3 regions of the Catenuloplanes niger genome follow, and region 3 is predicted to be linked to each of the others. Evidence: predicted binding sites of a transcription regulator. Region 3 holds the regulator's gene; each other region holds the start of a gene.
What was found. Region 3 encodes HrcA, which represses chaperone genes, less so after heat shock. Its sites were predicted from a motif close to GGTTNGCACNCTCNNNNNGAGNGTGCNAACC; they were not measured.
Positions count from the first base shown of each region.

Region 1 (2,267 bases), 2.1 Mb from region 3:
AAGCCGGGGGGTTGGCGCAACCAGCACCATAGAAGTGAGGAAGTGCACCGTGGCACAGGGCACCGTCAAGTGGTTCAACAGCGAAAAGGGCTACGGTTTCATCGCGGTTGACGGGGGGCAGGACGTCTTCGTCCACTTCTCCGCGATCGAGATGGACGGCTACAAGGCGTTGGACGACGGGCAGCGCGTGGAGTTCGAGATCGCGCAGGGTCAGAAGGGACCGCAGGCGGAGAAGGTCCGGGTCATCGCCTGATTCGCCGGTGTCGGTCCGAGGCCGGACCGATCCCTACATCTCCCATTCGGGGCGTCGCTCCTCACGTCGGTGAGGCGGCGCCCTGCTCACGTGTTGGGCACGGTTATCGTGTCGTCAACAAGTAGACGGATGTCGAAGTACTATTCGGCTTCGCTAATGTGCCGGCCGAACTGATGTCTGCGCGGAGCAGCCATTCCGTTGGCAGTGCGGTTCGGTGGGTCGCCGGTCAATCGGTTCCCCCTTTCGGTGTGCCTCCCGCATCGCGCCGAACGGCCACGGTGGGTGGCTTTCACGATCGTCACTACAACTTTGAACGTCGTTGGCCATCCGCCGATCGGGTGGCCGCTCATGATGGACGCCGTCGGTCGGGCGGGGTCGTCCGTCGCGTATTCCCCTGAACGGGATTCCACCCTTTGTGGGAGTCGCGGCGGCTGTCGCGGAACGGGTCGCGTCCGGGGCTCGGAGGCCGCGCGGGCGTGGTGAGGGGCGGTCCGGGCGGCGCCCGTCCGGTCCGCGAGGGCACGCATCACGTCCATGGGGCTACCGACCGTGCTTGCACTCGCATGGGGAGAGTGCTAAAAAAGGTTCTGGCACTCGCTGATGGCGAGTGCCAACAGGTCGGGACGGTGGGGTCTCGTCCGAGTGGGTGCCGAGAGGTCAGCCACGAGGGCAGGACCGGTCGTCGCGGGCTTATCCGGCCCGGCCGACGGCGACGTGCGTGATCGCGTGACGTCGTTCGAAGGTGCGTCAGCAGGCGGCAGCCGGCGAGAACAGTCCGGGTGCCGTGAGCGTCCAGGAGGACAACGCCGTATGGCCAAGATTATCGCTTTCGACGAGGAGGCGCGCCGCGGTCTTGAGCGGGGCATGAACACCCTCGCCGACGCCGTCAAGGTGACGCTGGGCCCCAAGGGCCGCAACGTGGTGCTCGAGAAGAAGTGGGGCGCCCCCACCATCACCAACGATGGTGTGAGCATCGCCAAGGAGATCGAGCTCGAGGACCCCTACGAGAAGATCGGCGCTGAGCTGGTCAAGGAGGTCGCGAAGAAGACGGACGACGTGGCCGGTGACGGCACGACGACCGCGACCGTCCTGGCGCAGGCGCTGGTCCGCGAGGGCCTCCGCAACGTCGCCGCCGGCGCCAACCCGATGGCCCTGAAGCGGGGCATCGAGGCTGCCGTCGCGAGTGTCTCCGAGGGCCTGAGCCAGCTGGCGAAGGACGTCGAGACCAAGGAGCAGATCGCCTCCACCGCCTCCATCTCCGCCGGTGACAACACCGTCGGCGAGATCATCGCCGAGGCGATGGACAAGGTCGGCAAGGAAGGCGTCATCACCGTCGAGGAGAGCAACACCTTCGGCCTCGAGCTCGAGCTCACCGAGGGCATGCGCTTCGACAAGGGCTACATCTCGCCCTACTTCTGGACCGACGCGGAGCGGATGGAGGCCGTCCTCGACGACCCGTACATCCTCATCGCGAACAGCAAGATCTCTTCGGTCAAGGACCTGCTCCCGATCCTGGAGAAGGTCATGCAGTCGGGCAAGCCGCTGCTGATCATCGCCGAGGACGTCGAGGGCGAGGCCCTGGCCACCCTGATCGTCAACAAGGTGCGCGGCACCTTCAAGTCCGTCGCCGTCAAGGCGCCGGGCTTCGGCGACCGCCGCAAGGCCATGCTGACCGACATCGCGATCCTCACCGGCGGCCAGACCGTCTCCGAGGAGCTGGGCCTCAAGCTGGAGGGTGTCGGCCTCGACATGCTCGGCCGCGCCCGCAAGGTGCAGGTCACCAAGGACGAGACCACCATCGTCGACGGTGCCGGTGACGCCGACCAGATCAACGGCCGGGTCGCCCAGATCCGCGCCGAGATCGAGAAGTCGGACTCCGACTACGACCGCGAGAAGCTGCAGGAGCGCCTGGCCAAGCTGGCCGGCGGTGTTGCGGTCATCAAGGTCGGCGCGGCCACCGAGGTCGAGCTCAAGGAGCGCAAGCACCGCATCGAGGACGCCGTTCGCAACGCGA
Region 1 is NZ_JAVDYC010000001.1:4,726,201-4,728,467, forward strand. Features, by position in the region: gene J2S44_RS20885 (cold-shock protein) at 50-253, shown strand; gene groL (chaperonin GroEL) at 1,064-2,267, shown strand, end outside.
Region 1: a site for HrcA is predicted at 804-834, ahead of groL (chaperonin GroEL). Genes of this name have one in related genera too.

Region 2 (2,267 bases), 940 kb from region 3:
AGGTGTGCCCGGACGACCGCGCCGTCCGGGTCGTAGACGTACCGCCGCACGCCGCCGACCTCGGCGGGGATGTCGGCCTCGCCGGTCAGCTCGCCACCGTCCGGCAGCACCGTGGCCCGGCGCGGCACGCCGGCCAGCGGCCCGCACCAGAACGCGGCCTCCACCACGTCACCGCCCACGCTCACCCACTCCGCCTCCGCGCCGTCCGGGATCAGCGCGTGGTCGATGCCGGGGGAGAGTTTCAGCACGGTACGCGGCACGCGCGCGGCCAGCCCGGCCACGAAGTCCCAGGGCGGGGAGAACGACGCGGGGTCGAAGACGCGCCGGCCGGTCTTCGAGGCCCGCCGGGCCGGGTCGCAGAAGACCGCGTCCACGCCGCTCAGGTCCGCCTCGGTGGCGTCACCGGTGGTCACCGTGATCAGGCCGGTCAGCCCCAGCGCGGCCGCGTTGGCCGCGGTCAGCGCCGCGGTGTGCGGGTCGGCCTCCACCGCGTGCACGCGGATGCCCGCCCGGGCCGCCGCGATCGCGTCCGCGCCCAGCCCACAACCGAGATCAGCCAGCACGCGTACGCCGGCCGCGTGCAGCCGGGCCGCCCGGCGCGCCGCGACCGTGGCGCGGGTGGCCTGCTCCAGCCCGGCCCGGGTGAAGAACATGACGTCCGCGTCCGCGCCGAACTTCGCGGTCGCGCGCCGGCGCAGCTCGGCCTGGGTGAGCGCGGCGGAGGCGAGCTCGGGCGGGAACCCGGCGCGCCGCAGCCCGGCCGCCGCGGCCAGCGCGTCACCGCCGTCCGTCGCCGCGGCCGCGGCGAGCGCGGCCTCTCCCTCGGGGGTACGCAGCAGATCCAGCTCCACGCCCCCATCCTTCCGGGCGGCCCGGGGCGGCGCGGCGCGCGGGGTGTTGGCACTCTCCTTGACGGAGTGCTAGCCGCCGGAATAACCTTCCGTTAGCACTCGCCATGGGTGGGTGCCAGCCTTCCGGGCCCGTTCCCGGGAGCACCAAGCTTCCCGGACCCGTTCCGGGAGCAACGCCTGGCGGTCCGGCACCCGCGACGACGGCCCGCCCGGTGGCATGAGGCAGATTGACGCCGTCCAGCGTGCGTTCGCGCTCGCGAGGACGGTAACGACACCAGTACCCCAGGAGGGTATGCCCGTGACTACCGCGACCCAGGTTGCGATCAAGCCGCTCGAGGACCGCATCCTCGTCCAGGCGAACGAGGCCGAGACCACCACGGCGTCGGGCATCGTGATCCCCGACACCGCCAAGGAGAAGCCGCAGGAGGGGACCGTCGTCGCCGTCGGCCCCGGCCGCGTCGACGACAAGGGCAACCGCATCCCGGTTGACGTGAAGGTCGGCGACACCGTCATCTACTCGAAGTACGGCGGCACCGAGGTCAAGTACGCCGGCGCTGAGTACCTCGTGCTCTCCGCGCGCGACGTGCTCGCCGTCATCGAGAAGTGACTTCCTAAGTAATTCTCTGCGGTCAGCCCCGGAACCCGTTTCGCGGGGGCCGGGGCTGTCTGCGCTCATAGGCGGTTCTCCAGCGGTTTCGCGCCTGACGGCGTGACCGCAGTTTCCAAGTCCGTGAAGGGACAACAATGGCGAAGATCCTGAGCTTCTCGGATGACGCCCGCCACCTGCTCGAGCACGGCGTCAACGCGCTCGCGGACACCGTAAAGGTCACCCTCGGGCCGCGCGGCCGCAACGTCGTGCTGGACAAGAAGTTCGGCGCTCCGACGATCACCAACGACGGCGTCACCATCGCCAAGGAGATCGAGCTCACCAACCCGTACGAGAACCTTGGCGCGCAGCTCGTCAAGGAGGTGGCGACGAAGACCAACGACGTCGCTGGTGACGGGACCACCACCGCGACCGTGCTGGCCCAGGCGCTGGTCCGCGAGGGCATCCGCAACCTGACGGCCGGCGCGAACCCGGCCGGCATCAAGCGCGGCCTGGACGCGGGCGTCGAGGCCGTGTCGAACGCGCTGATCGAGAAGGCGGTCGAGGTCGCGGACCACAAGGCGATCGCGCACGTCGCGACCGTCTCCGCGCAGGACGCCACGATCGGCGAGCTGATCGCCGAGGCGATGGACCGGGTCGGCCGCGACGGCGTCATCACCGTCGAGGAGGGCTCCACGCTCGCCACCGAGCTGGACATCACCGAGGGTCTGCAGTTCGACAAGGGCTTCATCTCGCCGAACTTCGTGACCGACGCCGAGGCGCAGGAGGTGGTGCTGGAGGACCCGTACATCCTGATCACCACCTCGAAG
Region 2 is NZ_JAVDYC010000001.1:3,517,081-3,519,347, reverse strand. Features, by position in the region: gene J2S44_RS15265 (THUMP-like domain-containing protein) at 1-845, opposite strand, end outside; gene groES (co-chaperone GroES) at 1,150-1,458, shown strand; gene groL (chaperonin GroEL) at 1,596-2,267, shown strand, end outside.
Region 2: a site for HrcA is predicted at 896-926, ahead of groES (co-chaperone GroES). Genes of this name have one in related genera too.

Region 3 (2,267 bases):
GCCGTGGCCCTGGCACACCGTGCACGGGCGGGACGACACGACCTGGCCGAGGAACGTGCGCTGCACGGACTGCACCTCGCCGCGGCCCTGACAGGTCTCGCAGGTGGCCAGGTGGGTGCCGGCCGCGGTGCCGGCACCGGAGCAGGTGGTGCAGATGACCGCGGTGTCGACCGTGATCGGCGCCTCGACGCCGAACGCGGTCTCCTGCAGGTCGAGCTCCAGGCGGAGGATCGCGTCGGCACCCGGGCGGGTGCGCGGCCGCGGACCCCGGGTCGCGCCCGCGGCCTGACCGAAGAACGCGTCCATGATGTCCTGGAACCCGACGAACGGGCCCGCGCCGCCGGGGCCGCCGGGGCCACCCCCGCCGCCCGGGGCCAGCGGATCGCCGCCGAGGTCGACCATCTGACGCTTCTGGTCGTCCGAGAGCACCTCGTACGCCGCGTTGATGTCCTTGAACTTCTCGTGCGCCTCGGGATCCGGATTCACGTCCGGGTGGTATTGGCGGGCCAGCTTGCGATAGGCCCGCTTGATGTCGTCGTCGGTCGCGTCCCGGCTCACGCCGAGGATCCCGTAGTAGTCCCTGGCCACTGCGTTCGGTGTCCCCATGTCTGTCTGGATCAGGAATGCCGGCGGTTAGTTCTGTGCCAGCAGTTCACTCACGTAGCGTGCCACGGCTCGCACCGTCGCGATGTTGCCGGGGTAGTCCATCCGGGTCGGGCCGAGCACGCCCAACCCGCCCACGATCGTGCTGTGCGGTCCGTAACCGGTGCTGACCACCGACGCGGACCGCAGGTTGTCGACCTGGGTCTCGTCGCCGATCATCACTCGGGTGGTGGTCGGCTCGACCTCCCCGAACAGCTTGAGCAGGATCAGATCCTCCTCCAGCGCCTCAAGGATGGGCCGCAGCGAACCGTGGAAGTCCAGGATGCCACCCCGGGTCAGGTTCGCGGTGCCCGCCAGGACAACCCGCTCCTCGCGCCGCTCGACCAGCGTCTCCAGCAGCACGGAGGAGAGCACTGCCATGGTCGGCCGCTGATCCGGCCGGATCTCGTCCATCAGCGCCTCGACCAGCAGCGGCGTGTCGACCAGGCGCTTGCCGCAGAGCTTCTCGTTGATGCGGGTGCGCAGGTCGAGCACGATCTGGGTGTCGGTCGGCTCGGGCAGCTCCACCAGGCGCTGCTCGACCCGGCCGGTGTCGGCGATCATGACGAGCATCAGCCGGGTGGTGGAGACCTGGACCAGTTCCAGGTGCCGCACCGACGACCGGGCCAGGCTCGGGTACTGCACGACCGCGACCTGGCGCGTCAGCTGCGCCAGGAGCCGGACAGTGCGATGCACCACATCGTCGAGGTCGACCGCGCCGGCGAGGAAGCGCTCGATGGCCCGGCGCTCGGCCGGGCTGAGCGGTTTCACCCGGGAGAGCCGGTCCACGAAGAGCCGGTAGCCGCGGTCCGTGGGGACGCGGCCGGCGCTCGTGTGCGGCTGCCGGATGTAGCCCTCCTCCTCGAGCACTGCCATGTCGTTGCGCACGGTGGCCGGCGAGACGCCGAGGTTGTGCCGCTCGACCAGGGATTTGCTGCCGACCGGCTCCTGCGTCGCGACGTAGTCCTCGACTATCGCGCGCAGAACGGCGAGCTTGCGATCGTCCAATGGCATCGCCAACCTACCTTCCCGCCGGTCAGAGATCCTCTCGCCCGCTGCTGCGGTACCGCCGATGCTGCTGTACTCCTGTTACCGGTGTTGCACCGCTGGCACTCGACTGTAGCGAGTGCCAGTCTACGACGCACGTCCACGAGAAGCGATGATCACTTTGCCCCACATATGCGATATTTCTGATATCTCGGTAATCGGGTAGGCGCGCCGGAGGAGAGGGCTGGCCTGGTTTGGCCGGTCCCTCTACCGTGGCGGGCATGACCGAACCGCCTCGTCCGCCTGGTGAGGGCAACCCGGGTCACCACGACCCGACCGCGCCCCTGCCGTCATACAGCACGCCGCCGACGCCGGACGGCTCCTACCCGCCGCCGAGCAGCGGCGCGGGCGCCTACCCGCCACCCACCAGCGGCGCGGGCGCCTACCCGCCGCCCACCAGCGGCGCGGGCGCCTACCCGCCACCCACCAGCGGCGCGGGCGCCTACCCGCCACCCACCAGCGGTGCCGGCGGGTACCCGCCGCCCACCAGCGGCGCGGGCGCCTACCCGCCGCCCGGCGGCTACGGCTCGCAGCCCGGTAGTGGCTACGGCGCCCCACCACCCGGTGGCGGCTACGGT
Region 3 is NZ_JAVDYC010000001.1:2,580,651-2,582,917, forward strand. Features, by position in the region: gene dnaJ (molecular chaperone DnaJ) at 1-588, opposite strand, end outside; gene hrcA (heat-inducible transcriptional repressor HrcA) at 634-1,656, opposite strand; gene J2S44_RS11180 (magnetosome magnetite crystal formation protein family) at 1,911-2,267, shown strand, end outside.